Regions from separate parts of the Rhizobium sullae genome, predicted to be linked through region 1. Evidence: riboswitches for the same ligand, from Rfam matches in the RefSeq annotation. Region 1 holds a riboswitch; each other region holds the start of a gene.
The links. Region 1 has a riboswitch for thiamine pyrophosphate ahead of thiM (hydroxyethylthiazole kinase). Riboswitches for the same ligand answer to the same signal wherever they lie in the genome.

Region 1 (10,277 bases):
ACATCGATCCGCGAGCTTGAAGGCCTTGCCGGGAAATCCGATGCCGAAAGCCGGGACATCATCGATTTCCAGATTGAAGTCCTCCGAGACCCGACCATAGTGGAGACTACCGAAGCGCGCATGAATGCCGGAGAAAATTCGATCTTTGCATGGGTCGGCACGCTCGACGACTACATCGGCGAATTGGAGACAGCAGACGAGGAGCAGGTGCAGGCCCGCGCTGTCGATATCCTGGACATCAAGAACCGCGTGCTCTGCGCGTTGGCTGGAACGCCGGTTGCTGATTTCCCCGCTGGCTCGATCTTCGTCGGCAGAGACATGGAACCGAGCCGCTTTCTAGCGCATGATTGGTCGGCGGGCGGCGGCATCGCTCTCTTCAATGGCAGCGCCGCCGGCCATGTCGCGCTGCTCGCACGAGCGAAATCGATCCCGATGGTCGTCGGCGCAGGGCGTTTCGCGGTTTCGGAAGGCGACCCTATCCGGGTCGATGCCGATGCCGGCGCAGTCGTCATCCATGCCGGCGATGCCGCACGCGTTTCGCACCGAACGATTTTGACGCCCGCCGGTCAATGCCCTTGCGACAATGGCGAAATATGCACAGCCGATGACATTCGGGTCCTGCTGTCCATCAATATCAACGATGCAGCAGAGCTGGACGCGGTTGACCCGGCAACGGCAGCAGGCATTGGATTGATGCGGTCTGAATTTGCGGTTTCGTCCGTCGCGGACGCGGCAAACGAAGAAAAGCAGCTTGCCGTCTATCATCGCGTCCTGAAATGGGCGGCGGACCGGCCGGTGACAATCCGTATGCTGGATATCGGCGGAGACAAGCCGCTCACCGGGCTTGATGATCCACCAGCGGCGGCGGATCTGCGGGGCGTCCGTCTCTTGCTCGCTCGCCCGGAAATTGCCCGCGTGCAGGCCCGCGCCCTGCTGCGTGCTGCAGTTTACGGCAATCTGCGCGTCATGTTGCCCATGGTGACCTTTCCGTCGGAAGTCGACGAAATGCGCAGATTATTTCATGAAGAGGCCGCGCGCCTCACCAGCCGCGGCATATCTCACCTCGTTCCCCCAATCGGCATGATGGTGGAAGTACCGATAGCCGCACTGATGCTGGACACGTTTGAAACGGCTGATTTTTTCTCCTTTGGAACCAACGACCTCACGCAGTATCTCACCGCTTCCGCCCGTGATCGCGCGGGCTCGCAGATGTACCTCCACCCAGCCGCACCGGCCGTGCTGCGTTTTCTTAAAGGCGCAATGCGGCTTGCAACACAGGTAGGCAAGCCGGTCAGCATCTGCGGAAGTATCGCAAGCGATCCGCAGCGGCTTCCGGGACTGCTCGCGATCGGTTTGCGGCATTTTTCCGTGGCGCCCGAACAACTTCGCGCGATAAGATCAGCAATCGTCGGATTGAGAGCCGATGGAACAAAGGCAGTCGGAGACTAAAATGGCGCGCGACGACACCGAAGACGCCATTATCGCTTACAAGTCCATCCTGGCGCAGATCATCGACAACCGGCCTTCCGGAACGCGCCAGCGGCTTGCGACCGAGCTTGGAAAGCACCGCAGCTTCGTCACGCAGATCACAAGCCCGACCTACGCCACACCTCTGCCGGCCCGGCACCTGGCGACGATTTTTCGGGTTTGCCACGTTAGCGCTGCCGAGCAGGAACGTTTTCTGGACGCCTATCAAACGGCGCATCCGGGAAAACTTCCAGAGCTTGGCCATGCTGACAAGTTGCGGCAACTTTCCCTCATGGTTCCGGATTTCGGGGACGAGAGGAAGAACCGCCTCCTGGAGGAGGCCATTTCCGACCTCGTGCAGAAAATTGCCGCGCTTTCCGGAGGCGCGGATTGATGGGGGGTTCACGGGATCAGTTGAGAGCCGCAATCTATATCGCCTTGGGGAGGGCTCGATGAAGAAGTTCATGAACACGGCGGAAACCATGGTTGCCGAAAGCATGGAAGGTTTCGTCCGCGCCCATGAGGCGTTCGTCGTGTTCGGCACTGGGCGGAAATGTATTCGCCGTCGCCACCTCACGCCGGGCAAGGTCGCGCTCATCTCCGGCGGGGGCGCTGGTCACGAGCCGATGCATATCGGCTTCGTCGGCAAGGGAATGCTGGACGCTGCCTGTTTCGGGCATATTTTCACGTCACCGACGCCGGACCAGATCGCGAGCGCCATCGAGGAGGCGGACACGGGCGCCGGATGCCTGCTCATCATCAAGAACTACGACGGCGACGTCATGAATTTCGAGATGGCGATGGAAATGGCCGCTGATCGGCACAGGATCGAGACTGTCGTCGTCAGCGACGATATCGAGACGGCAAGGACCGGCGAAGGCCGTGGACGCCGCGGTGTCGCGGGCACGCTGGTCGTCGAGAAGATCGTCGGTGCAGCCGCAGAACAGGGTCTGGAACTTGGGGAGCTGAAGCGGATCGGTGACCGGTTGAATGGCCGTATCCGGACAATGGGCGTGGCGCTCGGTGGAGTCACGATGCCGCAGAACCAGCGGCCGACATTTTCATTGAACGCCGACGAAATGGAAATGGGCATCGGGATCCACGGAGAACCGGGCCATTCGAGAGAGCACTTCTCCTCAGCCGAGGCCATAATCCGCCATCTCTGCGAGACAATCTCCGCAGACATCTCCATACAGCCGGACACGAAGGCCCTGCTCTTCGTCAACGGCCTTGGCGCCACGCCGCCGGCCGAACTTTACCTTGCCTACTATGCCGCCCACCGCTTCATGGAAGAGCGGATGGTCCACATCGAACGCGCGCTGGTTGGTACCTATGTCACCTCGCTCGACATGCAGGGCCTGTCGGTCACGCTGGCGTTGCTGACCGACGAGGAGATAGCTTTGTGGGACGCACCGGTGGTAACGGCGGCGCTGCGTTGGTCGCCGTAAAGGAGGCTGCCGTATACGACCTATGCCTGCTGAAGCCGCGCGCGCGGCAGCGGCGGGAAGGCAAGCGCTATCGCCACGGCGCCGAGACCCACGACGGCTGAGCCGATGAAGAGCCAGGAATAGTTGGCGAATGTATCGAAAATCCAGCCGCCTGCGAGCGGGCCGAACGCCATGCCGATGCTTGAGAGCATGGTCACCGCGCCAAACACCGTGCCGATGATGCGCGGTCCGAAATACTCCCGGGCCAGCACCGCATAGAGCGGCATCACACCGCCATAGGCGCCACCGAAAATGACGGCGAGGGCATAAAACTCGCTAAGCTGGCTGACGAAGAGATAGGTCGCGATCGCAAGCGCCTGGACCATCAGCCCGGCGACCAGCACCGGTTTGACGCCAAGTCTGTCGCCGAGCACACCGAAGAGAACGCGGCCGCCCAGCCCAGCCAGGCCTTCGACGCTGTAGATGCTGACGGCAGCCATCGGCGCCACGCCGCACACCATCGCATAGCTCACCATGTGAAAGATCGGTCCCGCATGCGCCGCGCAGCAGGCGAAGAATGTCAGTCCGAGGACAAGGAGCTGCGGCGAGCGGAACGCTTGCTTGATCGACATCCCCTCACCCTCGGCGATCAGACCCGGGCTTGCATCGGCAGGGTTAGCGGGAGCCGGCGAACGGCGGATCAGCAGGGCCGCCGGCACAAGCAGCGCCCAGGCCACAATGCCGATGACGAACATGGCTGTCCGCCAGTCATAGGCCGAGATCAGCCAGCGTGCGAAAGGCGAGATCGTCATCGGCGCCACTCCCATGCCGGCGGAGACCAAGGAAACCGCAAGGCTGCGGTTCGTTTCGAACCAGGCGGTGGTGGTCGCGATCATCGGAGCGAAGAAAGCGCTGGCTGCAAGGCCGACGAGAACACCGTAAGTCAATTGAAATGCAAGCAGCGACTCCGTCTGGCTTGCCAGGACGAGAGCAAGCCCCAGGAGCCCTGCGCCGGTCAGCACGACGATGCGCGGGCCGAAACGGTCGGTTGCCGCACCCCATGCAAAGCCTCCGACGCCCATGACGAGAAAATTGAGCGTCATGGCGCTCGATATGCCGGCGCGAGACCAATGGGTCGTCGTCGCCATCGGTTCCAGGAAGATTGCCAGCGAAAACATCGCGCCAATGGCGACACAGGTCATCAATGCGCCAGCACCGACGATGACCCAACGGTAAGAAAAGCTCATGTCAATTATCTCCCATGATCTCACGTGACGCCGCGAATGGCTTCTGGCGCCGCAGCGCCTCACCGACCTAGGACGTTCGGGCAGGCCCAAGATCGACATGGGTTGAATTTTTTCGGCAAGATCCGGCGTTTTGATTCCGGCGGGTAATCGATCGCCATCGTCCCGGCGCAATACGACGGGCGCTTGAGCCCGACCGCGAGCGGGCCGCGCATGAGCCGCCATTCCCCGCCTGGTTCGACGTTCTCCTCTGCCTTAGAACCCCATTGGGGGCGCATAGAAGGGTCGCACCGTATCTTCGTTGGAAACAAGCGGAGGTTATAGGCGCCGTCCGGCGACTCCCTTATCTGGGCCTGTCGGATAAGGAAAACGTGTCTGCGCGTCGCCAACCGATGGTCGCCAGGCAGCAGCGTCACTTCATCCTTCCTGACCGGGGGCGAACGGCGTTGGACGAAATCCTCTGCAATCGCCGCTGTCACCGTCTTCGTTGCGCCAGAACGGCTCGTAGGTGAAGCCCGACAGCGCTTCATGGGCGTGGACGGCCGTGGCAAACGCCATCCTGATCGCCGCAAGGGTCATTTGCACGGCGTCCTCGCTTTCACGTGCGTCGTGGAACGCGGCAGCCTCCGCGATCCCGACAGGATTCGTCACTTGCTTCCGTCGAACGGATCGGCCAGCGCCGCTACCGGGCGACTGATCGGATACTTGATGACGGAGACCTTCTCCGCGAGCTTGACGTCGCCGTTTTCCTCGAGGAGCGCGCGGAAGCTTGAGTGCATGCCGCCATCCTGATAGGCGAGCGGCGTGAAGCTTTTGGCGGCCAGTTCCCGGTATTTCCGATCGTCGGCGGACGATTTGGCCACGACAGCCGGATCGGATGGATCGATGCGCTCCGGGCATCCCGCGAGCGGATCGCCAGGATCGCCGCCCTTGAATTCGGCGTCGAAAACGTACTTCCTGCTACAGGCGGCGACCCTCGGCTCGCGTCGCCGAACTTCGAAGATGTCGTAGCCTTCCTTGAGGTTCTTCCAGAAGGCGAAATTCGGGTCGTCGCGATGTGCTGCCAGGTTCTTCGGCGTCATGCGAAATGGATAGGCCTGGACCTGGAGCGCTTGCTGCCCGCCTTTTAAGGCCTTCTCGACCACGGCGTAAATTTCCCCCACTCCCTGGTCGGTCAGAGCAAAGCACCCCGACGACGAGCAGGCGCCATGTACCATCAGGGCCTCGCCGGAATAACCGAGTGCGGTCTCCAGACGGTTCGGATAGCCGAGGTTGAAGGAGAGATAGAATTGCGATTTTGGATTAAGACCTCCCATCGAGACGCGGTAGAAACCCTCGGGCGCCTGTCGGTCTCCGGTCTTCGTCTTGGGGCCAAGCTTGCCGGACCAACGGCACATCGGATAGACCTTGAGCACCGCGTATTTGCCGCTGCCGTCGACTTTCCAGACCTCCAGTTCGCTTTCCATCTTGAAGATGCGCACGAGGACTGGACTTTCCGGCTTCATGCCTTTGGCGCGCATGCTGGCCAGCAGCTTCGGCGGTACGTCGTGCGACGGCTCGCCGAGACCGTCGAGCGACTGCATGCAGCCGCTCAGGGCCACCGCGACGACGGCAAGCGCCAACTCGCGGAGGTATCGCCGGCCCCGGTTTATTTGATGCAGAACATTAAAACACGTATATAACTTACTGCCGTAGCTTGAAAATATCGACATGCGTAGAGTCATGCCCCTTCCCTCTTGTCTGGATTCGAGCGAACGGAAATCAGACCGAGGCGATCGGGGGGCGCTGCTCGACTGTTTCGAGAACGCCCGCAAAGGCAATGGCAGCGATAACGCCAAACGCGATGGCGTCCGGCTGCGAATAAAGGAGATCGGGAGCCTGTGCGACGATGCCGTCCTGCTGACAGTGCATTCTCGAAACAGATCGGCCGTCACCGCGATCGTGTCCATGGGGGGTCGAAGGAACACCGACGACGACCTGGTCGGCGCGGGCGCGATCGACTGGCGCGGCGATGCAGGGCGCGGCAAGCGAACCCAGCAGCATCATGGTCGCGACAATGACGTTGATCAACAGACGCATCGGCTCGTTCTTGCAGGGGTCATCCCTGATTCAGCGTCGTCATAATGGTGAAGTTTGCCTTTTCGGTCAACGAGAAGGCCCGAGTTTCCCATCGCAGCCTCTCAACGTCCAATGGTGGCAGGACTCAACCAGCCCAAACAAGGTCCAGGACAACTGCGGTTGCTCATCCAGCCCGCAGACTATCTTTCTGTTGCCTGGTTTCTCCTCTGCGTGCCGAGTACCGCCTGGCCGCGGCATCGCGATCACCTCGCTGCTTGCCAACGCGCCAGCAGTCTTCCAATCTCTGGCCAGTTGCGGTCACAAGCCAGCCATGTACTTTTTTCAGGGTGACAGATCGGCGTTTGTCTGCGAAGAAGATCACAATGAGAGACAGGGGCGTTCGTTGCGAGACGGGCTGAGAAGTACCCTTCGAACCTGAACCGGATAATGCTGGCGGAGGGAGTCGCTCGGAGCCTTCGGTCTTATTGTGCTTGGCTCCCGGCGTCTCTGCCCCGCCAGAAAGGGGCAAAATGCCGAAACAAAATTCGCCAGGAAGACTGGTCACGGCAATGCGCGCGACGCCGCCGCTCGTTCATTGCATCACCAATTATGTCGCGATGAATATCGCCGCCAATGTCCTGCTTGCCGCAGGCGCCTCGCCCGCCATGGTCCATGCCGAAGAAGAGGCCGGCGAGTTCGCCGCAATCGCCGGCGCGCTGACGATCAATATCGGCACGCTTTCGGCGAGCTGGGTGAAGGGCATGCACAATGCAGCCAGATCGGCGGCAAGAAACGGCAAGCCTTGGGTTCTCGATCCGGTCGCCCATTATGCGAGCGGTTTCCGTCGCGAAACAGTGGCTGGGCTGATCGATCTCAATCCCACAATCATTCGCGGCAACGCATCGGAAATCATCGCGCTTGGCGGAGCCGAAAGCCGCGGCCAAGGCGTCGACAGCCGCGACACCGTCGAGCAGGCGGAAGAGACGGCACGCGACGTCGCTATTCAATATGGCGCTGTGGTCGCCGTCACCGGCGCGGTCGATTTCGTCACCGATGGCGCAAACGCCGTGCGCATTGCAGGCGGATCACCGCTGATGCCCCAAGTGACGGCGCTTGGCTGCGCGCTCACCTGCCTCGTCGGTGCCTTTGCCGCAATTGCGCCTGAGGAGCCTTTCGATGCCACCGTCGCGGCACTGGCGAGCTTTGCCGTCGCAGGTGAAAAGGCAGCTGCGCTCGCAGACGGCCCCGGTTCCTTTTCATGGCGCTTCCTTGACGCGCTTGCTGGGCTTGACGGCACGACGCTCGATGCAGCGGCGAGGGTGACGCCGGTATGAAGCGCTTCGATCTGTCCCTCTACCTCGTTCTCGACCCGGACCTGTGTGCAGGAACCGGCATGGTCGCGACGGCGCGCGCCGCCGTTTCAGGCGGAACGACGATCGTGCAACTGCGCAATAAGCAGGCCGGTACGGCAAGCCTGATCGAGACCGGCCGTGCGCTGAAAACCGCGCTTGCCGGAACCGGCGCCCTCCTGATCGTGAACGACGACGTCGAGGCGGCTATAGCGGTCGATGCGGACGGGTTGCATATCGGTCAGGACGATCTGGCCACCCGCATCGCACGCGAACGGATCGGACCGTCGATGATCCTCGGACTTTCGGTGGAGACCGAGGAATTGGCAGCGACCGTCGATCGGGCGGTGGTCGACTATGCCGGCATCGGACCGGTCTTTGCCACATCGACGAAGCCGGATCACAAGCCTCCGATCGGCATTGATGGATTGTCAAGGCTTGCGAAGGCCTGCCCCGTACCGGCGGTCGCAATCGGCGGTCTCAAGGCAAAGCATGCAGCGGACGTTCTTGCCGCAGGCGCCAAGGGCCTTGCGGTCGTTTCCGCCATCTGCGGCACACCCGATCCGCGGCAAGCTGCCGCCGACATCACTCGCGCAATCCGAAGGGCACGGGCATGATCTGCAACGTTCTTTCCATCGCCGGGTCCGACCCTTCGGGCGGCGCGGGCATCCAGGCCGATCTGAAGACCTTCTCGGCACGCGGCACCTACGGCATGGCCGTCGTGACGGCCCTGACGGCGCAGAACACCCAGGGTGTTTCCGGCGTCCACGCCGTGCCGCCTGACTTCGTGGCCGAGCAGATCCGCATGGTGTTCGCCGACATCCGCGTCGATGCGGTAAAGATCGGCATGATCGCCAATGCGCCGATTGCCGAAGCTGTCGCTAACGCGCTTTTGCCGCATCGCCGCATCCCGATCGTGCTCGATCCGGTGATGATTGCCAAGGGAGGTGCCGCCCTCCTCGATGTTGAAGCTATCGACATTCTCAAGACCCGGCTTTTGCCGCTTGCAACGCTTCTGACGCCCAATCTGCCGGAAGCGGCCGCCCTGCTCGGAGAGCCGGCCGCAGCGAACCGCGACGCTATGGAACAGCAGGCGGAAAAACTGCGCGCACTCGGCCCCTCTGCCGTTCTCGTGAAGGGCGGTCATCTTGCCGGAACGCAAAGCCCCGATGTACTTGTAAGCGAAAGCGGGATCACCTGGTTCGAAGCGCCGCGCGTTCCGACGAAGAACACGCATGGCACCGGCTGCACCCTTTCAAGCGCCCTTGCCGCCGAACTGGCAAAGGGCGTGCCGCCTGAAACCGCGGCCGCCATCGCCAAGGATTATTTAGCCCAAGCCGTCGCTGCAGCCGGCACGCTCTGCGTCGGCTCGGGCCACGGGCCGGTCCAGCATTTTCATCAGCTCTGGCGGTGATCCGCGGCGCCCGTCAGGTTTTCACGGCGCCAGCCGTCAGACCGGCGATGATATGCTTCTGCGCGACGAAGAAAACGATGACCGTCGGCAGGATGGTGAGTGTGATGAAGGCGAGCACCAGCTGCCATTCGGTGCCGAACTCGCCGCGATAGACCATGATTCCGAGCGGCCACGGATATTTCGATTCCGAATTCAACATGATCAGCGGCAGGATGTAGCTGTTCCAGCTGCCGACAAAGGAGATGATGCTGACGGTCGCAACGATCGGCCGCGACAACGGCAGCGAGATATACCAGAAGAAGCGCAGATAGCCGCAGCCATCGACAAAGGCTGCCTGGAACAATTCTTCCGGGAGGTTGCGAAAATAATTCCTGAAAAGCAGGATGCTCATGCCGAGGCCGAAGGCGACCTGCGGCAGCACCACGCCCCAATAGGTATCGAGCAGGCCGAGATCGCGGATCCGGATGAAGAGCGGCAGGATCGCCGTTGCTGCCGGAAACATCAGGCCAAGCAGGAAGTAGTTCAGCAGGAACGAAGAGCCAAAGAAGCGGACATGCGCGAAGGCAAAGGCTGCCATCGATGAGACGATCAGCGTGAGGGAGACCGTCAGCGCGGCAATCACCAGCGAATTGAAGATCTGCAGCCAGTATCGCTCGCCGAAGAGAATATCGGCGTAGTTCGACCATTGCCATGCCGCAGGCAGTCCGAAAGGATTGGTGCGCAGATCGCCTAAAGTCTTGAAGCCGCCGAGCGCCGTCGTCAGCAACGGGATCAGAACCAATGCGGCAATCAGCGTCAAGGACGCATAGAGATAGACCCGCGTCTGCAGCGGCATGCGCATGGTGGAGCTCGTATCAATCATTGCGCATGAAGATCCTTTTGTAGCCGAAGGCGAGCGTCATGCAGATGATAAAAAGCACGACGCCGACGGCGCTGCCGAGACCGACCTGCATGCGCATGACGCCGTATGTGTAGAGGAAGGTCACCATCGTCTGCGTCGAGTTCGACGGCCCACCACCCGTCAGCGGCATGATCATGTCGAATAGCTGCAGCGAACCGATGACCGCGAAGAAGATGGAAAGGCGTAGCGTGGATCCAAGCAGCGGCAGCGTCACATAACGGAACTTCTGCCAGCCCGTCGCGCCATCGATTTCGGCAGCTTCGAGCACGCTTTTGTCGACCGATTGGAGGCCGGCGATGAAGAGCATCATATGGAAGCCGAAATACTTCCAAACGATAACGGCAAGCACCGCATAGATGGCGAGATCCTTGTCGGCGAGGACGTACGGCGTCGCCAAGCCAAAGAAATTCGAGATTG
Region 2 (10,277 bases), 130 kb from region 1:
GATCATCTGCGGGCCCTCGGCCGAATTCTTGATTTCAAGGAACTTTGCCGGCGGAATGCCGTCGCCGGCGATATCGACCTCGCCCTTCTGAAGGCGAAGCAGAGCCACCAGCGGCTCCTGGCCGACTTCGACGGTGAAGCTGTCGATATGCGGCGTGTCCTTGACGTAATAATCCTTGTTGCGCTCGAAGATGAGCTTCTGACCGATCGTCCAATCCTTCAGGACGAAGGTGCCGGAGCCGACCGGCTTCTTGCCGAAATCACCGGCTGCTGCCTCGACCGCCTCCTTCGGCACGACCGAGGCGAAGTTGATTGCGAGAACATGCAGGAATGTGGCGTCGGGGCGGGAGAGATTGAAGACGACCGTGCCGTCGTCGGGTGCCTCGATGCCGGAAAGTGTGGCCGCCTTGCCGCCCGTCACATCTTCAAAGCCCTTGATGGCGCCAAAGAAGCCGGCGCCGGGCCCCTGCGTCTTCGGATCGACGGCCCGTTCGATGGAATATTTGACGTCGGAGGCGACGACTTCGCGGCCGTTCGAGAATTTCACGCCCTTGCGGAGCTTGAAGGTATAGGTGAGGCCATCCGGCGAAACGGCATTGCTTTCGGCGAGCGAGGGCACCAGGTTCGGCGTGCCGGGCTCATAATCCATCAGCCGGGAATAAAGGCTCTTGATCATCGACCAGTTGACCCAGTCGTAGCCGATCGCCGGGTCAAGCGTGGTGATGTCGTTCTTATAGGTGACGATGATATCGCCGCCCTGCTTGGGCGTTTCCTGCGCCATGACCGAGAGCGGAGCGAGCGCCATCATCGTTGCCGCGGTTGTGTGTTGAAGCCAGTGTTTGAACATCGTGGTTCCCCTTCTTTGGTTGCTGTCAACGTGTGCGGATGCGCGGATCGATGACCGGCGCGATGAGGTCGGCAAACAAATTGCCGATGACGATGGCGAGCGCCGAAACCAGCGTGACGCCCATGATGATCGGGATATCCACCTGCTGGATCGCCTGCCATGCGAGCTGGCCGATGCCCGGCCAGCCGTAGACGGCTTCGACGACAACCACGCCGCCCATGAACTGGCCGATGTCGATGCCGATCATGGCGATGATTGGCAGGACGGCGTTGGGAAGTGCATGGCGGAAGATGATGCGGCGGGACGAGAGCCCCTTGGCACGTGCGGTGCGGACATAATCCTGGTTGAGCACATCGATCATGGCCGAGCGCACCATGCGTGCATACCAGCCGGCGCCGAGAATACCGAGGGTGGAGGCTGGCAGTACCACATGGGCGAGCGTGCCGTAGCCGCTCATCGGAAACCAGCCAAGCATCACGGCAAAAACGTAGAGCAGGAGAAGTGCCACGACGAATTGCGGCGCTGAGGCACCGACGAAGGAGGCCATCATCACCAGCCGGTCGACGAAGCCGCCGCGGCGCACGGCTGCGATCGTGCCGAGAATCAGACCGAGCGTCACTTCGACCAGGATACCTGCGAGCATCAAGGTTAGCGTAGCGGGCAGGCGTGCGGCAATCAGCGTTAAGACCTCGGTCTTCTGCGCATAGGAGCGGCCGAGATTGCCGGAAAGCAGATTGACGAGATAGGTCCAGAACTGCACGAGCAGCGGCTGGTCGAGGCCGAGCTGGGCGCGGATATTGGCAACCGTCTGTGCCGTGGCACTTCGGCCAGCGATCATGCGGGCCGGATCGGCCGGCAATGCATAGAGCAGCAAGAAAGTGATGGCGGCAACGCCGAGGAGGATCAAAGCGGCCTGCATGAGACGGCGGAGAACGAGAAAAGCCATCAGCCTCTCCCCCGCTGCGTCGGATCGAGGATATCGCGGAGCGCATCACCGACGAGATTGAAGGAAAGGGCCGTCAAGAGAATGATCGCGCCGGGAAAGAAGACGAGCCAGGGAGCCGCCTGGAAATAGCTCTGGCTTTCGAAGATGATATTGCCCCAGGAGGGCTGCGGCGGCTGAACGCCGATGCCGAGAAAGGAAAGTGTGGCTTCGAGAAGCACGGTCGTGGCGATTCCGAGCGTTCCCCAGACGATGGCCGTCGGGATCAGGTGCGGCAGGATATGCATGAAGAGAACGCGTAGATGCCCGGCACCGAGCGAGCGTTCGGCCATGATGAAGTCGCGCTCGGCAAGGCTACGGGTTTCCGTGTAGACGATGCGCGCCACCTGCACCCAGTTGACGAGCGCGATCACCATCGCAACGATCCAGAGGCTTGGCCTCAGGAGAGCCGCGAGCATGATGGCGAGAAGCAGCGCCGGAAAGGCCGTCATCAGATCGGTGAAGCGCATCAGCACGTTACTGGCGAAGCCTCGAAGATAGCCGGCGACAATGCCGACGAAGAGACCGATTGCCACTGCGATCCCGTTTGCCACCAGACCGATGACCAGAGAGGTGCGGGCGCCGAAGAGCAGGCGCGAGAAAAGATCGCGGCCGAGCGTGTCCGTTCCGAGCAGGAATTGGCCCCCCGGTGGCAGCGGCGCTCCATCGAGCGACAGGCCGTCGAACATTTGGTCGCCGGGGTTAAAAGGAGCAAACCAGGGCGCACCGAGGGCAAGGACGATGACAAAAGCAACGACGACGAGGCCGAAGAGTGCCGATGGCTGACGCATGATGGCTTTGAGAACACGCATCACCCGGCCTCCGGCAAGGGCTCGGCACCACCGAGAATGAAGGCGGCGATCTGCTCCATCGGCAGGCGGCGGCGCATCGCACAATCGCGAAGGATCGCGTAGGCGCGTTCTTCGTCAATGGCGCGAACGCTCATCAGCTTTTCGACGGCGGCATGAACGAGCGGGCGCAGCCGCACGCGTTCTTCCAGATATCGCAGCTGCGCGGCAGCTTGCTTGCGCTCCTCGTGGATCGAGACCGCCATGACCAGAGCGGGATAGACGGCGGAGGTGGCAATCGGCTTGGCGATGATCGCGCCCGCACCCTGTTGCAGTGCCCAGGCGATGCGACCCGGCGCTTCAGAACCGAGCAGCGCGACCACGGGGCAGGGCACCGCTCCGTTCCACGGCAAGAGATCGTCCCAGCCCTGATCCGCATCGACGATCACCAGATCTGGCAATTCGGCGGCCGAAAGCGGCGCCCATTGCTGTGTCGAGCGAATACCGAGCAGGCGCAGTTGGCGCATCAACCTTTCGGTGTTGCCATCCTCGCGGTGGATGACCGCAACATGCCAGCCTGTGAAATTCGGCGTGTCTCTCATGACACCACCCGCAGTCTCGGCGCTGCCTGCCTGCTACGTCCAGTAAGATAGGGGTCGGCGGCGAGCGGCGGACGGGAGGTGACGATATCGAAGCCGTTTTCCGAATTGATGCGGCCGAGGTGAAACGGCAGCGCTGCATGGTTTGTCTCTGGATCGATCGAAAGGTTGCCAAAGACCGTCGGCCACGCATTGCCATAGAGCTCGCGGCGGACAGCTGCCGGCTCGTCGCCGCCTGCAGCGAGGATGGAATCGGTGCAGAGCCTGACGGCCGTATAGGCGCTGGCAAAGACGCCGGAAACGCGGCGCCCCGCGCCATGTTGCGCAGCAACGCGAGCCTTGAATGCGGCGTTTTCCCGCGTGCCGAGATTGTCGAAATAGGATGCGGCGCAAAGCTGGCCTATGGCGGCCCCCGCCGTGATGTCATCCAGCTCGCATTCCATCAGGTCGCAGCTGACGACCGGGCAGTTTTCGGCACTAAAGGTCGGATCGCGGTCGCCGAGCTTCTTGATTGCCTCAAGGAATGCATAGCTCGAAGGGCCGATCAGATTGTTGAGGATGAAGCTCGGACGGCGCTGCTCGATATCGGCAACGATACGGTCGACCGCGGTTTCTTCGAGTGGCAGATAGCGTTCGCCGAGAATTTCGCCGCCGGTATTGGTGATAAGCTCGCGGGCAAGCCGGTTCATCTCCCAGCCCCAGACGTAGTTTGCGCCGACGAGATAGGGGCGGGCGCCGAAGCGCGGGATCAGGTGTTCGAAGAGCGGGATCAGGTGCTGGTTTGGGCAGCCGCCGAGATAGATGACGTTCTCGTTTGCCTCGAAACCCTCATAGGGGCACATGTACCAGAGAAGTCCGTCATGTTTTTCCACAAGCGGAATGACTTCCTTGCGCGCGGCGGACGTGATCGTCCCGACGATATGGCGGCATCCGGTGCGCAACAGGTGGCGGGCACCTGCGAGATAGGCGGCAAGATCCGCATGCGGATCAAAGAAGACCGGCTTGATCATCCGCTCGGCTGCTTCTGCAAACTCCTCCATCGCAAACTCTGCGCCGGCGCGCGCATCGCGGCCCATCGATCCGTAGGGTCCGGTCGTCGAAAAGAGAATGCCGACCTTCAGCGCTTCATTCATGCGGAACCCCAAAAACCAAAAGCCCCACGACGCGGTCCCATCGGCGATGGGGCGTCATGGGGCGAAACTGCCCGGCGACTATCGAAGTCATGTGATCGCGGCCAGCAATTTGCCTAATCCGCAGGCTTGAATAAAATACGGGCAGTTCGGCTTGTCAAGGGCGCCAGACATGCAGGCTCTGCTTTTGTTGGGAGGGGATCCCATTCCATCAGGACCACCTTGAAGTCATTGACATTGGGTCTTGAACCGGTCTGGAGAAGGCCGCCGATCAAGGCGAAGGCCGAGCAGCCATTCCCTTCGTCTTGACACCAGCAACACTCGACTCTAACCTTTCCTCATTCACCAGGGGGGTCCCGGCAAGGGGCTGAGATACTGCTGACGTGCGCAGTGACCCGTTGAACCTGATCCAGTTCATACTGGCGTAGGGACGGTGCGAGCGCTTAAAAGGCTTTGGATTCACGCGTGGAATCCGGGCCGGCGTCTTTCCATCATTCCGGCTGAGGACTGGGTCTCCAATTGCAACTTGGAGCCTCAAACCATGAACATTGCCGCAAAGAACCTCACCCCGACCGTTACCACCGGCCCCCTGCCGGCATCCCGGAAGATCTACATTCCAGGAGAGATTCATCCTGACGTCCGGGTGCCGATGCGCGAAATCAGCGTCCATCCGACTTCGGGCGAACCGCCGGTCATCGTCTACGATTCCTCCGGCCCCTATACGATCGAGGGCGCTGACATCCTTATCGAGGAAGGCTTGCCTCAGCTCCGGCGCGACTGGGTGCTCGCCCGCGGCGATGTCGAGGCTTATGACGGTCGCCATGTGCGCCCGGAAGACAACGGCTTTGCTAGTGGAGAGCGGCTAACGCCCGAATTTCCAGGCCAGCGTCAGCCGCTGCGGGCCAAAGGTGGCAAGGCTGTCACGCAGCTTGCCTATGCGCGCGCTGGCATCATCACGCCGGAGATGGAATTTATCGCCATTCGCGAAAACCTCGGCCGTAAAGCGCAGGGCGAGCCCACGGTCCGCGACGGCGAAAGCTTCGGCGTCCATATCCCCGACCACGTCACACCGGAATTCGTCCGGCAGGAAGTGGCAGCGGGCAGGGCGATCATCCCTGCCAACATCAATCATCCGGAAGCCGAACCGATGATCATCGGCCGGAACTTCCTGGTTAAGATCAACGCCAATATCGGCAATTCCGCCGTCACTTCGTCGATGGCCGAAGAGGTAGAAAAGATGGTCTGGGCGGCGCGCTGGGGCGCCGATACCGTCATGGATCTTTCGACGGGGCGCAACATCCACAACATCCGCGAATGGATCATCCGTAACTCGCCGCTGCCGATCGGCACCGTGCCGCTCTACCAGGCGCTGGAGAAGGTCGAAGGCATTGCCGAGAACCTCACCTGGGAGGTCTATCGCGACACGCTGATTGAACAGGCTGAGCAGGGCGTCGACTATTTCACGATCCATGCCGGCGTACGCCTCCATTACATTCCGCTGACCGTCAACCGTGTGACCGGCATCGTCTCGCGCGGCGGGTCAATCATGGCGAAGTGGTGTCTGCATCATCACCGCGAGAGCTTCCTCTACGAGCACTTCGAAGAGATCTGCGACATCTGCCGGGCCTATGACGTCTCCTTCTCGCTCGGCGACGGCCTGCGCCCCGGTTCGATTGCCGACGCCAACGATGCGGCGCAATTCGCCGAACTCGAAACCCTTGGCGAATTGACGAAGATCGCCTGGGCGAAGGACTGCCAGGTGATGATCGAAGGGCCCGGGCACGTCCCGATGCACAAGATCAAGGAAAACATGGACAAGCAGCTTGCCGTCTGCGGTGAGGCGCCCTTCTATACGCTCGGGCCGCTGACGACCGATATCGCACCTGGCTACGATCACATCACCTCAGGTATTGGGGCTGCGATGATCGGCTGGTTCGGAACGGCGATGCTCTGCTATGTCACGCCGAAGGAGCATCTGGGTCTTCCCGATCGCAACGACGTGAAGACCGGCGTCATCACCTACAAGATCGCAGCCCACGCCGCCGATCTCGCCAAGGGACACCCGGCCGCCCGTCTGCGGGACGATGCGCTGTCGCGCGCCCGCTTCGAGTTTCGCTGGGAGGACCAGTTCAATTTGTCGCTGGACCCCGAAACAGCGCGTTCCTTCCACGACGAGACCCTGCCGAAGGAGGCCCATAAGGTCGCGCATTTCTGCTCGATGTGCGGCCCGAAATTCTGCTCCATGCGAATTTCGCATGACATCCGCGCTGAAGCGCAGAAGGAGGGGCTGGACGCGATGGCGGCAAAATACCGCGAGGGCGGCGATCTCTACATGCCGGTCGAAGCCCTTCAGCATTCGGACGACTGAGATGCGCGTGCTTGTCAAAGGGGCCGGCGTCGCCGGCCTCACCGTTGCGCACGAGCTCTGCAGCCGCGGCGCCCACGTGACAGTCGTGGATCCGAATGAAGGTCTAGATCGCGCCGCATCCTGGCTCGCCGGCGGGATGCTGGCGCCCTGGTGCGAGCGGGAAAGTGCTGGCGAGGCAGTGCTACTGCGCGGCCTCGATGCCGCCGACCGATGGGATGTGATGGTGCCGGGAGAGGTGCGACGGAACGGTACGCTCGTGGTCGCGCCAGCCCGCGATCTTGGTGAACTGGAGCGCTTTTCCGGCCGCACGACAGGTTATAAATGGCTGGATAAAGAGGCTATTGCCGGGCTGGAACCGGCCCTTGCCGGTCGCTTCAGGCAAGGCCTGTTCTTCTCCCGTGAAGTCCATCTCGATCCGCGCCGGGCGCTCACGAGGCTGCGGGAGAGGCTTGCGACGCAGGGGGTTTCGTTCCTTCGTGACCCCGGCGAGCGCGACTTCGATGATTGCGTCGATTGTACGGGCGCGGCGCAGATCGGCAAGGCCGACGGCCTGCGCGGCGTTCGTGGCGAGATGCTCTATTTGAAGACCCACGAGGTCGACCTCGCCCGCCCGGTTCGCCTGCTGCATCCCCGCATCCCCGTCTACGTCGTTCCGCGCGGCGACGGACTTTTCATGGTCGGCGCTACGATGATCGAGAGTGACTTCGATGGGCCGGTTTCGGCGCGCTCGTTGATGGAACTGCTGAATGCCGCTTACGCGCTCCATCCGGCCTTTGCGGACGCAACCGTCGTTGAGACCGGAGCCGGAATCCGCCCTGCTTTTCCCGACAATTTTCCCCGCGCGTTCCGTCACGGAAACACGGTTTTCCTCAATGGTTTCTATCGCCACGGTTTTTTGCTGGCGCCGGCGATGGCGGCCGAGGCGGCCGACCTTGTCTTCAGCAGACCCGAACAGGAAGGAATGTACCCATGAGACTGATCGTCAATGGCGAACCTCAGGATATCACCGCCAAGACGCTCTCCGAGCTGCTGACGCTGATGGAATACGAGGGTGAGTGGCTCGCGACCGCCGTCAATGGTGAACTCGTCCACCGGGAGGATCGTGTCGGCCATGCTCTTCATGAGAACGACCGGATAGAAGTCCTGACCCCGATGCAGGGAGGTTGACCTATGCTGAACCTCTATGGAACCGAAATCGCGTCCCGTCTTCTGCTCGGCACGGCCCGCTATCCTTCACCGGCGATCCTGACTGAGGCCGTCAAGCGATCGGGAACCGAGATCGTGACTGTCTCTCTACGCCGCGAGACCGCCGGCGGCCGGAACGGCGGCGCGTTTTTCGAGATGATCCGAGCGCTCGGCGTGCGCGTGCTGCCCAATACCGCCGGCTGCCACGGCGTTTCCGAAGCGGTGCTGACCGCCAAGATGGCGCGCGAGGTGTTTCAGACCAACTGGATCAAGCTGGAGGTGATCGGCAATCACGATACACTGCAACCCGACGTCTTCGGACTGGTCGAAGCCGCGCATGTTCTCGCCGGTGAGGGTTTCGAAGTCTTCCCTTATACCACCGACGATCTTGTGGTGGCGGAACGGTTGATAGACGCGGGCTGCAAGGTGCTCATGCCCTGGTGCGCGCCCATCGGAAGTGCCGCAGGACCTCTCAATCTCTCGGCCCTTCGGGCGATGCGCGCGCATTTCCCTGATGTGCCGCTGATCGTCGATGCAGGCATCGGAAGGCCATCGCATGCGGCAACGGTCATGGAACTCGGCTTCGACGCCGTGCTCCTCAACACGGCTGTTGCCAGCGCCGGTGACCCCGTCGCCATGGCCGATGCATTCGCCAAGGCGATCGAGGCGGGCAGGCAGGCATTTGGCGCCGGCGTGCTGGAACCGCGCGACTTGGCGGTGCCTTCGACACCGGTTATCGGAAAGGCGGTCTTCGCATGAGGCTCGATCCTTTCTATCTGATCGTCGATCGCGCCGAATGGATCGCCCGACTGGTGCCGCTCGGCGTCAAGCTCGTGCAGCTCCGCATCAAGGACAGGACTGAGGCCGAGATCCGTGGCGATATCCGTAAAGCAAAGACAGTCTGCTGCGCGCATGGATGCCAGCTGATCGTCAACGACTACTGGCAGCTGGCGATCGAGGAGGGATGCGATTTCCTCCATCTCGGCCAGGAGGATCTGGCTGGTGCCGACCTTCGTGCGATCCGCGCGGCCGGTTTGAAGCTGGGGCTCTCGACCCACGATGATGTCGAGCTGGAGACAGCGCTCGCAGCAGAACCGGACTACGTCGCGCTTGGTCCTGTCTATCCGACGATCTTGAAGCAGATGAAATGGGCGCCGCAAGGGCTGGGACGGCTTAGTGAATGGAAGGCGCGGATGGGCAATCTGCCGCTTGTCGCCATCGGCGGGCTCAATGTCGACCGCATCGACGGTGTCTTTGCCCATGGCGCAGACAGCGCTGCCGTGGTGACCGACATCACGCTGAACAGCGATCCGGAGGGGAGAACCAGGCAGTGGCTGGAAGCCACTGCGAGATGGAGACGCTGATGGTCGTCATGATCTCATCTCGCACGTGAAGAGAGCTAACTTATAAACGAGGACGTCCAGGGAGCAGGTCAACCGGGCTTCTGATCGCGGGAGGTCGGCGTGGAGGCTTTCGCGGCCTGGGTGCGCGCCCACGGCGACCGGCTCTAACTTTCGACGATCACCATCGCCGAGATCCAGGCGGGAGGCCCGCCATGCCGGCTTGATCCTCGATCAGGCGCGAGCCCACGATCCCCGCTTCTAGGATATTGCTATTGCGGCCACCCCTCCGCGCACGGCCTTACTGTTCTGACAGCCAATGAGCGTCATTTCGAGCCGCTCGGCGCTCCGGAGAAGAAAGAGTTGACGCGACTAGACTCTTGCGACCGCGATCAGAAGTCCTGCCCAGAACAGCGCGGCCATCTCAGCCGCAACCAGAAAACCGAAAACTGTGTCGTTCATCGCGTCCTCCCGCCATCGACACTTGCTTATTAGCAGAGCGAGATAATGGCGAGTATCGCAAAATTTAACGATGAAGTGGGTTTGCATCGATGGGCACAATACCGCACGAGGCTGCCGCTTTGTATCCGCCTGCCCGCGGAGCTTAGTGATCGCGAAACGGCAACGGGCGATACTCTTCCAAGTTCTTCCCGCAACAAGACCCGCGCGGGCCAGGGCGAGCTCGCGGAATAGGGCGGCGGTTGCTGCTTTGTCCTTTCGCGGCATATAGCCCATCCCGGTCTGAATGGCATATCGCCACGCCGGCAAGATCGTCGAGACGGTTTGCAGCGCCGAGCGATTCGAAGATCAAGACGGCTTGCCTAGAGTCCTTCTCGCGCTCTGCAACTCCAATCTTATCGACCAGCCGTCGAGTGAAACGCCTATATGTGCAATGCGTGGCCGAGTGCTTTGAGGGCTGCTTCCTGGATCGCTTCGCTGCGCGTTGGGTGGGCATGGATCGTGCCGGCGATATCCTCAAGGCGCGCGCCCATTTCCATCGCATGCGCGAAGGTCGCAGAAAGCTCTGAAACGCCGGCGC
Region 3 (10,277 bases), on a different replicon from region 1:
AAGCGTACGATGTGGTCCCGCCGTGCCCAGGAATATGATGCCAAGATCAATTCCGGCGACCTGATTTCCATCGCCGAAGTCGTTCGCGATCTCTATCGCGCTGAAAACCAGCCTGAGCAATCCTATTCCGAACGCCAGCTCTACGAAGCCGCACTCGATCGCATGGCGCGTGAAATCGCTGCGGTGAACAAGATGTCGGAAACTGAAGCCGTCCGCCTTGTCGAGACGAACCTCAACAAGGGTCCGAAGCGCGGCAAGGCAACCGAAGAGGACGAGTCGCAGGACGAAGCCGCTTAATACAGCATTGTTTTCCCTAGGAAAAAGCCCGGCCTGCGTGCCGGGTTTTTTTTGTGGAACTTTTCCCGGCTAGCCGCGTTTAAATAGCGTAAATGCGGGCTGCATCGGGAAATATTCGTCCCCTCGAACGTTCGCATTCCTGTCAACGTTCGATGAGGAGCGGATCATGCCTTCCCCAATTTGCCCTGCCGGCAACTTGAAGAAACAGGTCCAGCTTTACTGCCTTAACGGCACATGATGAAGAGATAGGGCCCCCTCCTGAAAAATCCAGAAGCGGGGCCTTTATGCAATTCAGACGCTGGATTGGTTCGGACAGCGATGTTCCGGAAACGGATCTTGTTTGTTTCTTTCAGGGGCACGAGGCCTGATTTTTAGGAGACCGATATGAAGAACATGTCTGCAGACCGGCGTATGATCAAAATCGCCATGGCGGCTCCCTATCTTGCTCGGGAAGAAGAACATAACCTCGCTATTCGCTGGAAGGACAATGAGGATCGCGGCGCGCGAAACCAGATCGCGATGGCTCACATGCGCCTCGTTATTTCCATGGCGGGCAAGTTCCGGAATTTCGGTCTGCCAATGAGCGATCTCGTACAGGAAGGTTATGTCGGACTTCTTGAGGCCGCTGCCCGCTTTGAGCCGGAGCGCGAGGTGCGCTTCTCCACCTATGCAAGCTGGTGGATCCGCGCGTCGATCCAGGACTATATCCTGCGCAACTGGTCGATTGTTCGCGGCGGCACGAGTTCCGCGCAGAAGGCCCTTTTCTTCAATCTGCGCCGCCTCCGCGCCAAGCTTGCCAGAGGCGACTCGCATCTCACCCTTCAATCCATCCATCAGGAGATCGCGGCTGCCTTGGGTGTCAGCCTTGCCGACGTTCAGACGATGGATGCGCGTCTTTCGGGCAATGACGCCTCGCTGCAGGCACCTTCGGTCTCCGGCGATGCTGACAGCGCGGAGAAGATGGATTTCCTTGTCAGCGATGATCCGCTGCCGGACGAGCAGGTTTCCAACATGATTGACGGTGAACGCCGCCGTATCTGGCTGACATCGGCGCTGAAACATCTCAATGAGCGCGAAATGAAGATCATTGCAGCGCGCCGCCTTGCCGAAGAAGGCGCGACGCTCGAGGAACTCGGCGCCGATCTCGGAATTTCGAAGGAACGCGTTCGCCAGATCGAAAGCCGCGCCATGGAAAAATTGCGCAGCGCGCTTGTCAATGCGGATCCGCATATGGCGGCTCACGCCTAAGAGCCTTTACTCCCAGCAGCACAAACTCACCCGGTGAAAGCCGGGTTCTTTTTTATTCGGAAATGATCTTCACGCGGTCGCCGGGCGAAACCGTGCCGCCGGCCCGCAGGGCATTGATCAGTTTGAAGAGGTCGAGTTTACGATCCGTGCCAAGCATTCGGGCCGCCAGCGTTGCGACGTTTTCGCCGGGACGAACGGTGACGACGCGGATTCTCAGGGGCTTCAGCGTTGCCGCCTCCTGCGGCGTCATGCGGCGGAAGCTGGCGCGCAACACGTCTGCCGTCTGCTGCAAGACGGCACTGCCCTTTGGAACGGCCGTCAGGAAGCGGAAGATCTGCGAATTATTGCGCACCACCGTAACATCGAAATCCCATCGATCCGCTGTGGCACGGGCCGTTGCCGCTTCCATGCCGTTAACGGTGATCGGCCGGATCGTCGAAGGATCGAGACCAGTGACCCAGCCGCTCGAAATGTAATTCGTCAAGCTCTGGTTGTCGTTGCCGGCAACGCCGTCAAAGCGGATAGCCACGTCTCCCGGACCGGTTGCCATGACGGCTTCGACTTTGTTGTCGATGCTGAAATCCGGCGGCACATCGAAGCGAATGCCGAGACCGCCATGCAGGAAGGTCTGGCCGCGAACATAGCCTTCCTCCGGACTGTCGCCATAGAGAAGGCCGTCGATGCCATCGAGATAGTAGCCCCTTCCCTTGTCACCGACCGTCCCTTCCTGGCCGAAGGCGCGGGCGTGATCGCGCGAAAGCTCGATACGCTGCACCGAGTTCGGGTGGCTCGAAAGGAAGTCCAGGCTTTGGTCGGCGTCAGGATCGGCAGACATGAAGCGGCTGTAGGCCGCCATCGAATCGAGGAAGCGCGTGGCGGCATAAGGGTCATAACCCGCTTCGCCAAGCATGCGCACACCAATCACGTCGGCCTGCAGTTCCTGCTGGCGGGAGAAAGCCGCAAGACGCAGCTTGCCTCGCGCGAGAGCTTGCTTACCAGCGATGTCGCTCGACAGCACCTCGGCAACCACGCGGCTTGCAATGACCTCAGCCTCTTCGCGCTTCTGCCGCTCGATGCCGTGATTGGCCGTCACGTGACCCATTTCATGCGACAGCACGGCTGCGACTTCCGAAGCATCGTTGGCGAGTGCCAGCAGGCCGCGGGTTACATAGAGATAGCCGCCCGGCAGTGCAAAAGCATTGATCGCCGGTGAATTCAAAATCGTGATGCGATAGGACTGGCTCGGATTTTCCGAAACCGCCGTCAGCGCGCCGGCAATGCGGGCAACGAGGCGTTCGGTCTTGGCATCCTTGTATTCGCCGCCGTAGCTCGCAACGATACGCGGATGTTCGCGCGCACCCATGGCGGCACGTGGATCGTTCTTTTGTACTTCATCGACGATCTGCGGATTGGCAGAGGGAGAGACGGTCGGCTGATACGATTGTTCGATGATCGACTGGCAGCCATTAAGCGCAATTGCGGCCGCAGACACCAGTAATGCGCGGCGGCTCCACCGGTATGGCACAGAAAGCACGTTACTGGAGGGCGCGGGGCGTTTCCACGTCGTCATGCTGTCCAGTCTGGCTCTCCGAGTCATCTTGCTTTTAGGCCGGTTTGCCGCATGTCTGATCCGGCCGCTTCCAACGGGGTTCAACAGTCGTCCATCCCGGTTCTCGCACTGCACAACGGGAAGACACAAGCCATTGCTGTAACTGATTTCCGCATCGGTTGCATAGCGAGACTCTGCTTAATTGTAGCGCCGTTGTATTTTAGCAAGCGTGGCATCGTTAGGGTGTCCTCTCGCTCGGATGAAATTGTGGCGAAAGTGCCAGTGCAAGCGTGAGATTCGTCAGCGGCGCAGAAATTGCCGTAGCGCAGGCATGTCCTCCCGCGCGAGATAATCGGAGAGTGGCGCGGCAAGAACGATCGCCCCTTTATCGATAAAGACACCGTAGTCGGCGATGCGACGCACCTCGTCGGGATCATGCGAAACGATGATCACCGTGTTGCCGGTCTCCATATGCAAGCCGAGCAGCAGCTCGGCCATGTCTGCGCGCAAGCCCGGATCAAGTGCGGCAAAAGGTTCATCCAGGAGCAGAACGGCGCGCTTTCGCACGAGCGCCCGCGCAAACGCTGCTCGCTGCCGCTCCCCGCCGGAAAGCGTTGCGGGCATACGCCGTTCGAAATTGGCGAGGCCGACCTTCTCGAACGCCTCAGAAATGTTTCGCCGGTCCTCGGCAGTGAGCTTCAATGTCGAATCGATCCCCAGACCGACATTGGTGAAGAGATCGAGATGGGCAAAGAGATTGTTGTCCTGGAAGACGACCGAGACTGGACGCTCCGCCGGATAGGCCGCCGTCACATCGGCGCCGCGCATCCGAATGCGGCCGACGTCAGGTCGTTCAAAGCCGGCGAGCAGATTGAGAAAAGTTGACTTTCCGGCGCCGGAAGGGCCGCTCACGGCGACGATCCGGCCGGCCGGCAGACGGCAATCGAAATGGAAAGCGTGCGTGCCGAGCTTCAAGCGCACGTCCTCCATTTCGATCCCGGCTTGATCAGCGGCCGTCATTGCCATTCTCCCGCCTTGGCTGGCCTGCGGTTCCAGCGATCGTCAGCAGTAGACAAACAACGCCGAGGATAAGCGCAAGGCCGTCGGCGTCGTTCGTCCTGTAGCTGCCCATGCGGCTATAAACGAGCCAGGGCAATGTGACAAAACCCTCGGAGCCAAAGAGCGCGACGGCGCCAAGATCGCCAAGTGAGAGCGCCATGGCGAATGACAGGGCAGTGAGCAGCGGCTTCTTCAAGCCCGGCCAGTCTATGAATCTCAATCGGGCCGCGCCCGCAATACCCAGGCTTGCGGACAGTTTCTGCGTCCGGCGCTGATGCACAACATAGGCCGGCTCCAGCACGCGCATGACAAAGGGAAGCGCCATCAGCATATTGATGAGAACGACGAGCAAGGCTGCAAAGCGCGTCGCATCGCCGAAAGGCCGCAGTGCCATGAACCATCCGGTCGCAAGCACGATCGGCGGCACGAGCAGGACCATCGACGAAGCGCTGCCCATGGCCGCAAAAAAGGATCGGTCGGTAATGCCTCGCCGCCGTTTCGATACAATTGCATGCCGGGCACGTATCATGGCCATCGAAAGGGCGACCGAGAGCAGAGCCGCGGTAAGCGAGATTGCGAAGCTTGTTCCGGCCGACTGCCAGAAGATCGGCTCCTGCAGCAGCTTTATGAGATCGGCATGCAATCCTGCCGCGATAACGGATAGAAGCGGCAAGCCGAGGAAAAGCACGGCGATCAGCAACAACAGCCTGTCGGCCAATCTGGCACCTGGGCTTTTGCCATCCAGCCGCTTGATGTCCCTGCCTGTGGTCAAGCCTTCATCTCCGGCCGGTGGAAAGAATGCCATCGCGCCCAGGATCGCCGCCGTGAGCGCGATCTGCAGGAGCGACAAGGCGATTGCGCGGCCGGGATCGAAATCGAAGCGAAGCGACTGGTAGATCGCAACTTCGATCGTGGTCGCCGCCGGGCCACCGCCGAGGGTCAGCACCAGCGTGAAGCTGGTGGCGCAGAGCATGAAGATCAATCCACCGATCCCGGGAATGAGCGGGCGGATCGCCGGCCATTCAATGAAGCGGAAAACCGAGCGGGGCCGCATGCCGAGACCGCTTGCCATCAGCCAGTATTCGGCAGGCACTCGTTCGAGACCCGCGAGGATCAGCCGGCAGGCAAGCGGCAGGTTGAAGAAGATATGGGCGAGAAGGATGCCCGTGAGCCCATAGATGCTTATCGGTTCGTCGAGCCCGACCTTCACCAGCAGAGAGTTCAACAACCCCTGCCTGCCCCATATGCCAATCAGGCCGAGTGCTCCGATCAGCACTGGCAGCCCCATTGGAACCGCCATCAGGCGGATGATCCAGATGCGGCCTATAAAATGCGGCTGGCGAGCGAGCGCGCGTGCAACCGGAATTGCTAAGGCGATGGAAAGTGCGGTTGAAAGCAGCGCTTGCAGCAGCGTGAAGCGCAGCACACGCAGAATATAAGGATCGAAAAGAATGCCGGCGATGGCCGATCCCCCGCCGGCAAAAAGCAACGAGAATGCTGCAAGGCCGACAAACAACGTGACGGCGGCGAGGCTGATCGCCCCGCCGGTCAATGCACGCTGTTGTTCAGCTGCGGTCTGCAGCATCAGTTCATGCTCATCGCTGCGAGCCACTCGTCGATCCAGGCCTTGCGGTTCCTGGCGACGTCGTCAGGGCTCATCGAGAAGGTCTTGGCCGGATTGACGAGCTTGTTAAAGGCGTCGGGGAGCGGCTCAGAGGTTGCAGAAACGGGCATCATCCAATTGTTCGTCGGGATGGTATCCTGGAAGGCGGGTGTCACCATGAATTTCAGGAAGTCGCGAGCGAGATCCTTGGTCGGAGCATTCTTCAGAAGACCTGCGACTTCGATCTGGATAAAATGGCCTTCAGAGAAAGCTGCGGCCTGATAGCGATCAGTTTTTTCGACGACCATATGGTAGGCTGGGGACGTGGTGTACGAGAGCACCATCGGTGCCTCACCCTTGGTGAACAGGCCATAGGCTTCGGACCAGCCGGGCGTGACCGTCAGGATGCGGTTCTTGAGTCTGGCCCAAGCTTCCGGCGCCTTATCGCCGTAAATGGATTTGATCCAGAGCAGCAGGCCGAGACCGGGCGTCGAGGTTCGCGGATCCTCGATGACGATCTTCTGCGCGGGATCGCCCTCGACCAGATCCTTCATGCTCTGCGGCGGGTTCTTGATCGTCTGTGTGTCGTAGATGATCGCAAAGTGGCCGTAGTCGTAGGGAACGAAGACATCGTCCACGAAGCCGCCCGGCACCTTCAGAGCGCCGGCATCGACGCCGCTTGCGTCGAACAGGCCGGTTTCCTTGGCTTCGGTGACAAGGCTCGTGTCGATGCCGAGGACGACGTCGGCTTTGGTGGAGCTCCCCTCGAGCTTCAAGCGCGAAAGCAGTGCGACGCCATCGGCAACGCTGACGAAATTGACCGTGCAGCCGCAGGTCTCCTCAAAGGCCTCCTTGACCTTAGGTCCAGGTCCCCATTCGGACGTGAAGCTTTCATAAGTATAGATGGTGAGCGTCTTTCCCGCGGCGTGCGCGGCAGACAAGCCAAGCGTCGCGGCGAAAAATGCTGCGGTCAGCGAAGAGATGATCGATGTGCGGCCGGACATGGCACGCCTCCTCCTTGAGTTTCGTTTGAACGGGAAAAGGGCGTTGCCGAATGTCACGCGTCTAATCCCTCCGCCGGTGTTAACCGGATCAGGTTCCGCGGGTTGGCTCGAAGCCTCTCAGCCGGATGTCTTCGGACACGCGGCACCCCGTTAGAGCGTCGGCAGATGTATCGTCATGAAGTCGCTGTGACAAGGGCGAAGCGGAGCTTCCGCGCCTATTCGGCAGCTTCGGCGGCCGCTGTTGCCGGACTTATCTCTTCACGCGATCGAGGGAGCTGAACCGGCCTCAGCATGAGTGCCGCTGCAAGCCCTATCAGGGCAATGGCGCAGGAGGTCATGAAGAGCGGCATGAAGGCTGCGGCATAAGCATCGGCGACAGCCAGGCGGCTTGCTTCGGGAAGGGCAGCCATCATCTTCGGCGTCAGTTGCTCGACATCGGCAACAAGGGGAATGGAGTGGCCGATTTTTGCAAGCTGCGAGCCGATAATCGCGCCATAGATCGAAATGGCGATCGAGGCGCCGCCCATTCGCGAAAGGGTCACAGAGCCGGTCGCGGCGCCGACATCACCGGCATGAGCTGCATTCTGCACGCCGATCACCGGCACCTGCTGAGCGAGACCGATGCCGATCCCATGTATCATCATGAGCGCGCCGATGAAGGCGATCGGGGTACCTGCATGAACTTGCGAGAGCGTGGCGAAGGCGACCGCACTGCACGAGAAGCTTGCAACTGCGAAGGGTTTGTAGCGTCCTGTCTTCGAAATGATCCGCCCGGCGGAAAGCGAACCGCAAACCAGCCCGCCCGTGAGAAGAATGAAGAGCAAGCCCGCCCGCGATGGCGAAAGGCCCGTGGTCGTCTGCAGAAACAGCGCAAAATAATTCACCATGCCGATCGCGATTCCACCACTCATGACGGAGATCACCAGCAAGAGGCTGAAGGTCGAATTGCGAAAGAGCGGCAGCGGCAGGATCGGCTCGGGCGCACGACGCTCCACAAAAACCCAGGCGATCGCGCAGATGGCGCCGAAGCCGATGATGCTCAGACTTAGAGGCGAAACGAGAGAGCCGAAAAGTTGGCTGCCATCGGCCGTCAACACAATGCTCGTCGTTGTCATCGCCAAAAGTGCTGCGCCGGCGTAGTCGATCTTCGGGCGGCGATGCGGCTTGCGGTAGGGTAGCATGAAGGCAAGGCCCGCGAGCACGGCAAAGCCGATGGGCACATTGATGAGAAAGATCGAACGCCAGCCGAAGAGGTCGCTCATCATGCCGCCAAGAACTGGTCCAACGGCGCTCGACGCCATAAGGACGAGGCTGGAGTAACTCTGGTAGCGGGCTCTTTCGCGCGGTTCGAAGAGATCGGCGTTGACGGCAAAGATTGAAACCATAATGCCACCACCGCCAAGTCCCTGCAGAATGCGAGCAGCAATCAGCGTATTCATCGACACGGCCAAACCGCATACGGCCGAGCCGATGGTGAATATGGCGACTGACGTCATCATCACATATTTGCGGCCAAACAGATCGCCGAGCTTGCCGTAGACCGGCATGACGGCGCTGAGCGACAGCAAATAGGCCGAGCCGATCCATCCGAAGCGCTCCAAATGACCGAACTCGCCGACGATCGTTGGAAGTGCCGTCGAGACGATCTGATTATCGAGCGTCGCCATGAACATGGCCGTCATCAGGAAAAAGAAGAGGATGAGCCGCCGCCGGTGATCCGTCACGAGCGGCGTGGGTACTGTTTGCATATCCATGAAAACATTAATCCGACTTTTACGGGTTGTTTATGTGCCTATGGCATATAAATGTCAATGGCATGCGAATGACGCAAGCATGTTCTCATTTGGCAAACGCTCTGTTATGATTCATATATGAGCAAAACCGCGTCCAAACCTGATGAATCCGACGCCACGTCTCTTGATGTGGACGGCGTTCCCCGCATTGGCCGGAGCATGACCCGCATGCGCCTGATGACCGGCCGCCGGCTGATTGGGCGGCTGGCGATCCAGAGTGTGGCGCCGGGTCTCGAGCTCTCCCATCTCGATGTTTTGGATGCGATCCGCAGGGCCCAGCCGGCCGGCGAAGTCACAGTTGGCGCGATCGCCGAGATGCTGCGCATCGACCCATCTCGCGCAAGCCGCGTGGTCGCGGATATGGTCGGACGCGACGTGCTTCGCCGCGAGGCATCGCAGGCGGACGCACGGCGCATCATCGTCGTGATGACTCCGCTTGGACAGCGGCTTCTTTCGGAAATCAAGGCGCAGAAGCTGTCGATCGTTTCCGAGATCGTGGCCGATTGGCCGAAAGAGGATGTGGATGCCTTTGCCGCGCTCTTCGAGCGTTTCATCGGCGGCTACGAAAAGGTCTTCCTGTCGCGCGACAAGGATATGCCCGGCTGACCTGCCCCTTTCCCTTGACCCCCGCTTTGCGCTATGGGCATGCCCATGAGCCAATCCATCTTCACGATCCTGCTCGGCGGCGAACTCAGCCCGACCGAACGTCTGCGTTCTGCAATCTCGGGCAGCCGCTTCATCGCGGCCGACGGCGGCATGCGGCATGCGGCAGCACTCGGCGTGGTTCCGGAGCTTTGGGTCGGGGATTTTGATTCGACGCCGCCGGATCTGGAAGGCACGTTTCCGGACGTCCCGAAACAGCCCTACCCCGCCGCCAAGGCCGCAACGGACGGCGAAATCGCCGTGGCAGAGGCAATTGCCCGCGGTGCACGGCGCCTGGTCCTTGCCGGCGCGCTCAGTGGCGAGCGCTCGGACCATGCGCTGCAGCACCTGCTCTATGCCGTCAGCCTCGCCGAAGAGGGTTTTGACATTCTGCTCACCTCCGGAACGGAGGAGGCCGTGCCGCTTCTCGCCGGTTCGATCGTGCTCGACTTGCCGAAGAACAGTTTGTTTTCGGTGTCCGGCTTCAGCGAGCTGCATGGTCTTTTCATCGAGAATGCACGCTACCCGCTCGCCGATTTTCATTTGCCCTTCGGCTCCTCGCGCACCATTTCCAACGTTGCGGAAGGCAAGGTTCGCTTCACGCTCGGCAGCGGCCGGGCGATCATCCTTGCCCGTCCCTATGATCTTTCCGGAGTCTGATTTTGGCCCCTCCCATCCTGAAACTCGATGATATCTTCCTGAACTTCGGCGGCACGCCTCTCTTGGCCGGCGCGAACCTGCAAGTCGAGTCCGGCGACAAGATCTGTCTGGTCGGCCGCAACGGTTCGGGCAAATCGACCCTTCTGAAGATCGCGGCCGGGATCGTTGAAGCGCAATCGGGCGAGGTTTTCCGCCATCCGTCCTCGACGGTGCGCTATCTGGAGCAGGCTCCGGATTTTGCGGGGTTCAAGACCGTGCAAGCTTATGCGGAAGCCGGTCTCGGACCGGGCGATGATCCTTATCGCGTGGCCTACCTTCTCTCGCATCTCGGCCTCACCGGCGAAGAGGACCCGAACAACCTCTCTGGCGGCGAAGCGCGACGGGCCGCGCTTGCCCGCGTGCTGGCGCCCGAACCGGATATT

Region 2: another riboswitch for thiamine pyrophosphate. It lies ahead of thiC (phosphomethylpyrimidine synthase ThiC); the one in region 1 lies ahead of thiM (hydroxyethylthiazole kinase).
Region 3: another riboswitch for thiamine pyrophosphate. It lies ahead of thiB (thiamine ABC transporter substrate binding subunit); the one in region 1 lies ahead of thiM (hydroxyethylthiazole kinase).

What each region holds. Positions count from the first base shown of each region.
Region 1 is NZ_CP104144.1:843,530-853,806, reverse strand. It holds gene N2599_RS24810 (putative PEP-binding protein) at 1-1,449, shown strand, start outside; gene N2599_RS24805 (hypothetical protein) at 1,451-1,861, shown strand; gene dhaK (dihydroxyacetone kinase subunit DhaK) at 1,920-2,915, shown strand; gene N2599_RS24795 (MFS transporter) at 2,936-4,141, opposite strand; gene N2599_RS24790 (hypothetical protein) at 4,556-4,789, opposite strand; gene N2599_RS24785 (L,D-transpeptidase family protein) at 4,786-5,721, opposite strand; gene N2599_RS24780 (hypothetical protein) at 5,900-6,217, opposite strand; TPP riboswitch at 6,579-6,675, shown strand; gene thiM (hydroxyethylthiazole kinase) at 6,727-7,530, shown strand; gene thiE (thiamine phosphate synthase) at 7,527-8,162, shown strand; gene thiD (bifunctional hydroxymethylpyrimidine kinase/phosphomethylpyrimidine kinase) at 8,159-8,959, shown strand; gene N2599_RS24760 (carbohydrate ABC transporter permease) at 8,973-9,821, opposite strand; gene N2599_RS24755 (carbohydrate ABC transporter permease) at 9,814-10,277, opposite strand, start outside.
Region 2 is NZ_CP104144.1:978,096-988,372, forward strand. It holds gene N2599_RS25380 (ABC transporter substrate-binding protein) at 1-846, opposite strand, end outside; gene N2599_RS25385 (ABC transporter permease) at 872-1,792, opposite strand; gene N2599_RS25390 (ABC transporter permease) at 1,792-2,640, opposite strand; gene N2599_RS25395 (ANTAR domain-containing response regulator) at 2,640-3,218, opposite strand; gene N2599_RS25400 (transporter substrate-binding protein) at 3,215-4,348, opposite strand; TPP riboswitch at 4,683-4,794, shown strand; gene thiC (phosphomethylpyrimidine synthase ThiC) at 4,887-6,713, shown strand; gene thiO (glycine oxidase ThiO) at 6,715-7,686, shown strand; gene thiS (sulfur carrier protein ThiS) at 7,683-7,880, shown strand; gene N2599_RS25420 (thiazole synthase) at 7,884-8,657, shown strand; gene N2599_RS25425 (thiamine phosphate synthase) at 8,654-9,262, shown strand; gene lpdA (dihydrolipoyl dehydrogenase) at 10,120-10,277, opposite strand, start outside.
Region 3 is NZ_CP104143.1:3,447,659-3,457,935, reverse strand. It holds gene N2599_RS17305 (CarD family transcriptional regulator) at 1-297, shown strand, start outside; gene N2599_RS17300 (RNA polymerase factor sigma-32) at 682-1,545, shown strand; gene N2599_RS17295 (M48 family metalloprotease) at 1,598-3,142, opposite strand; gene N2599_RS17290 (thiamine ABC transporter ATP-binding protein) at 3,395-4,114, opposite strand; gene thiP (thiamine/thiamine pyrophosphate ABC transporter permease ThiP) at 4,101-5,738, opposite strand; gene thiB (thiamine ABC transporter substrate binding subunit) at 5,738-6,760, opposite strand; TPP riboswitch at 6,809-6,920, opposite strand; gene N2599_RS17275 (MDR family MFS transporter) at 6,976-8,514, opposite strand; gene N2599_RS17270 (MarR family winged helix-turn-helix transcriptional regulator) at 8,632-9,159, shown strand; gene N2599_RS17265 (thiamine diphosphokinase) at 9,199-9,855, shown strand; gene N2599_RS17260 (ATP-binding cassette domain-containing protein) at 9,858-10,277, shown strand, end outside.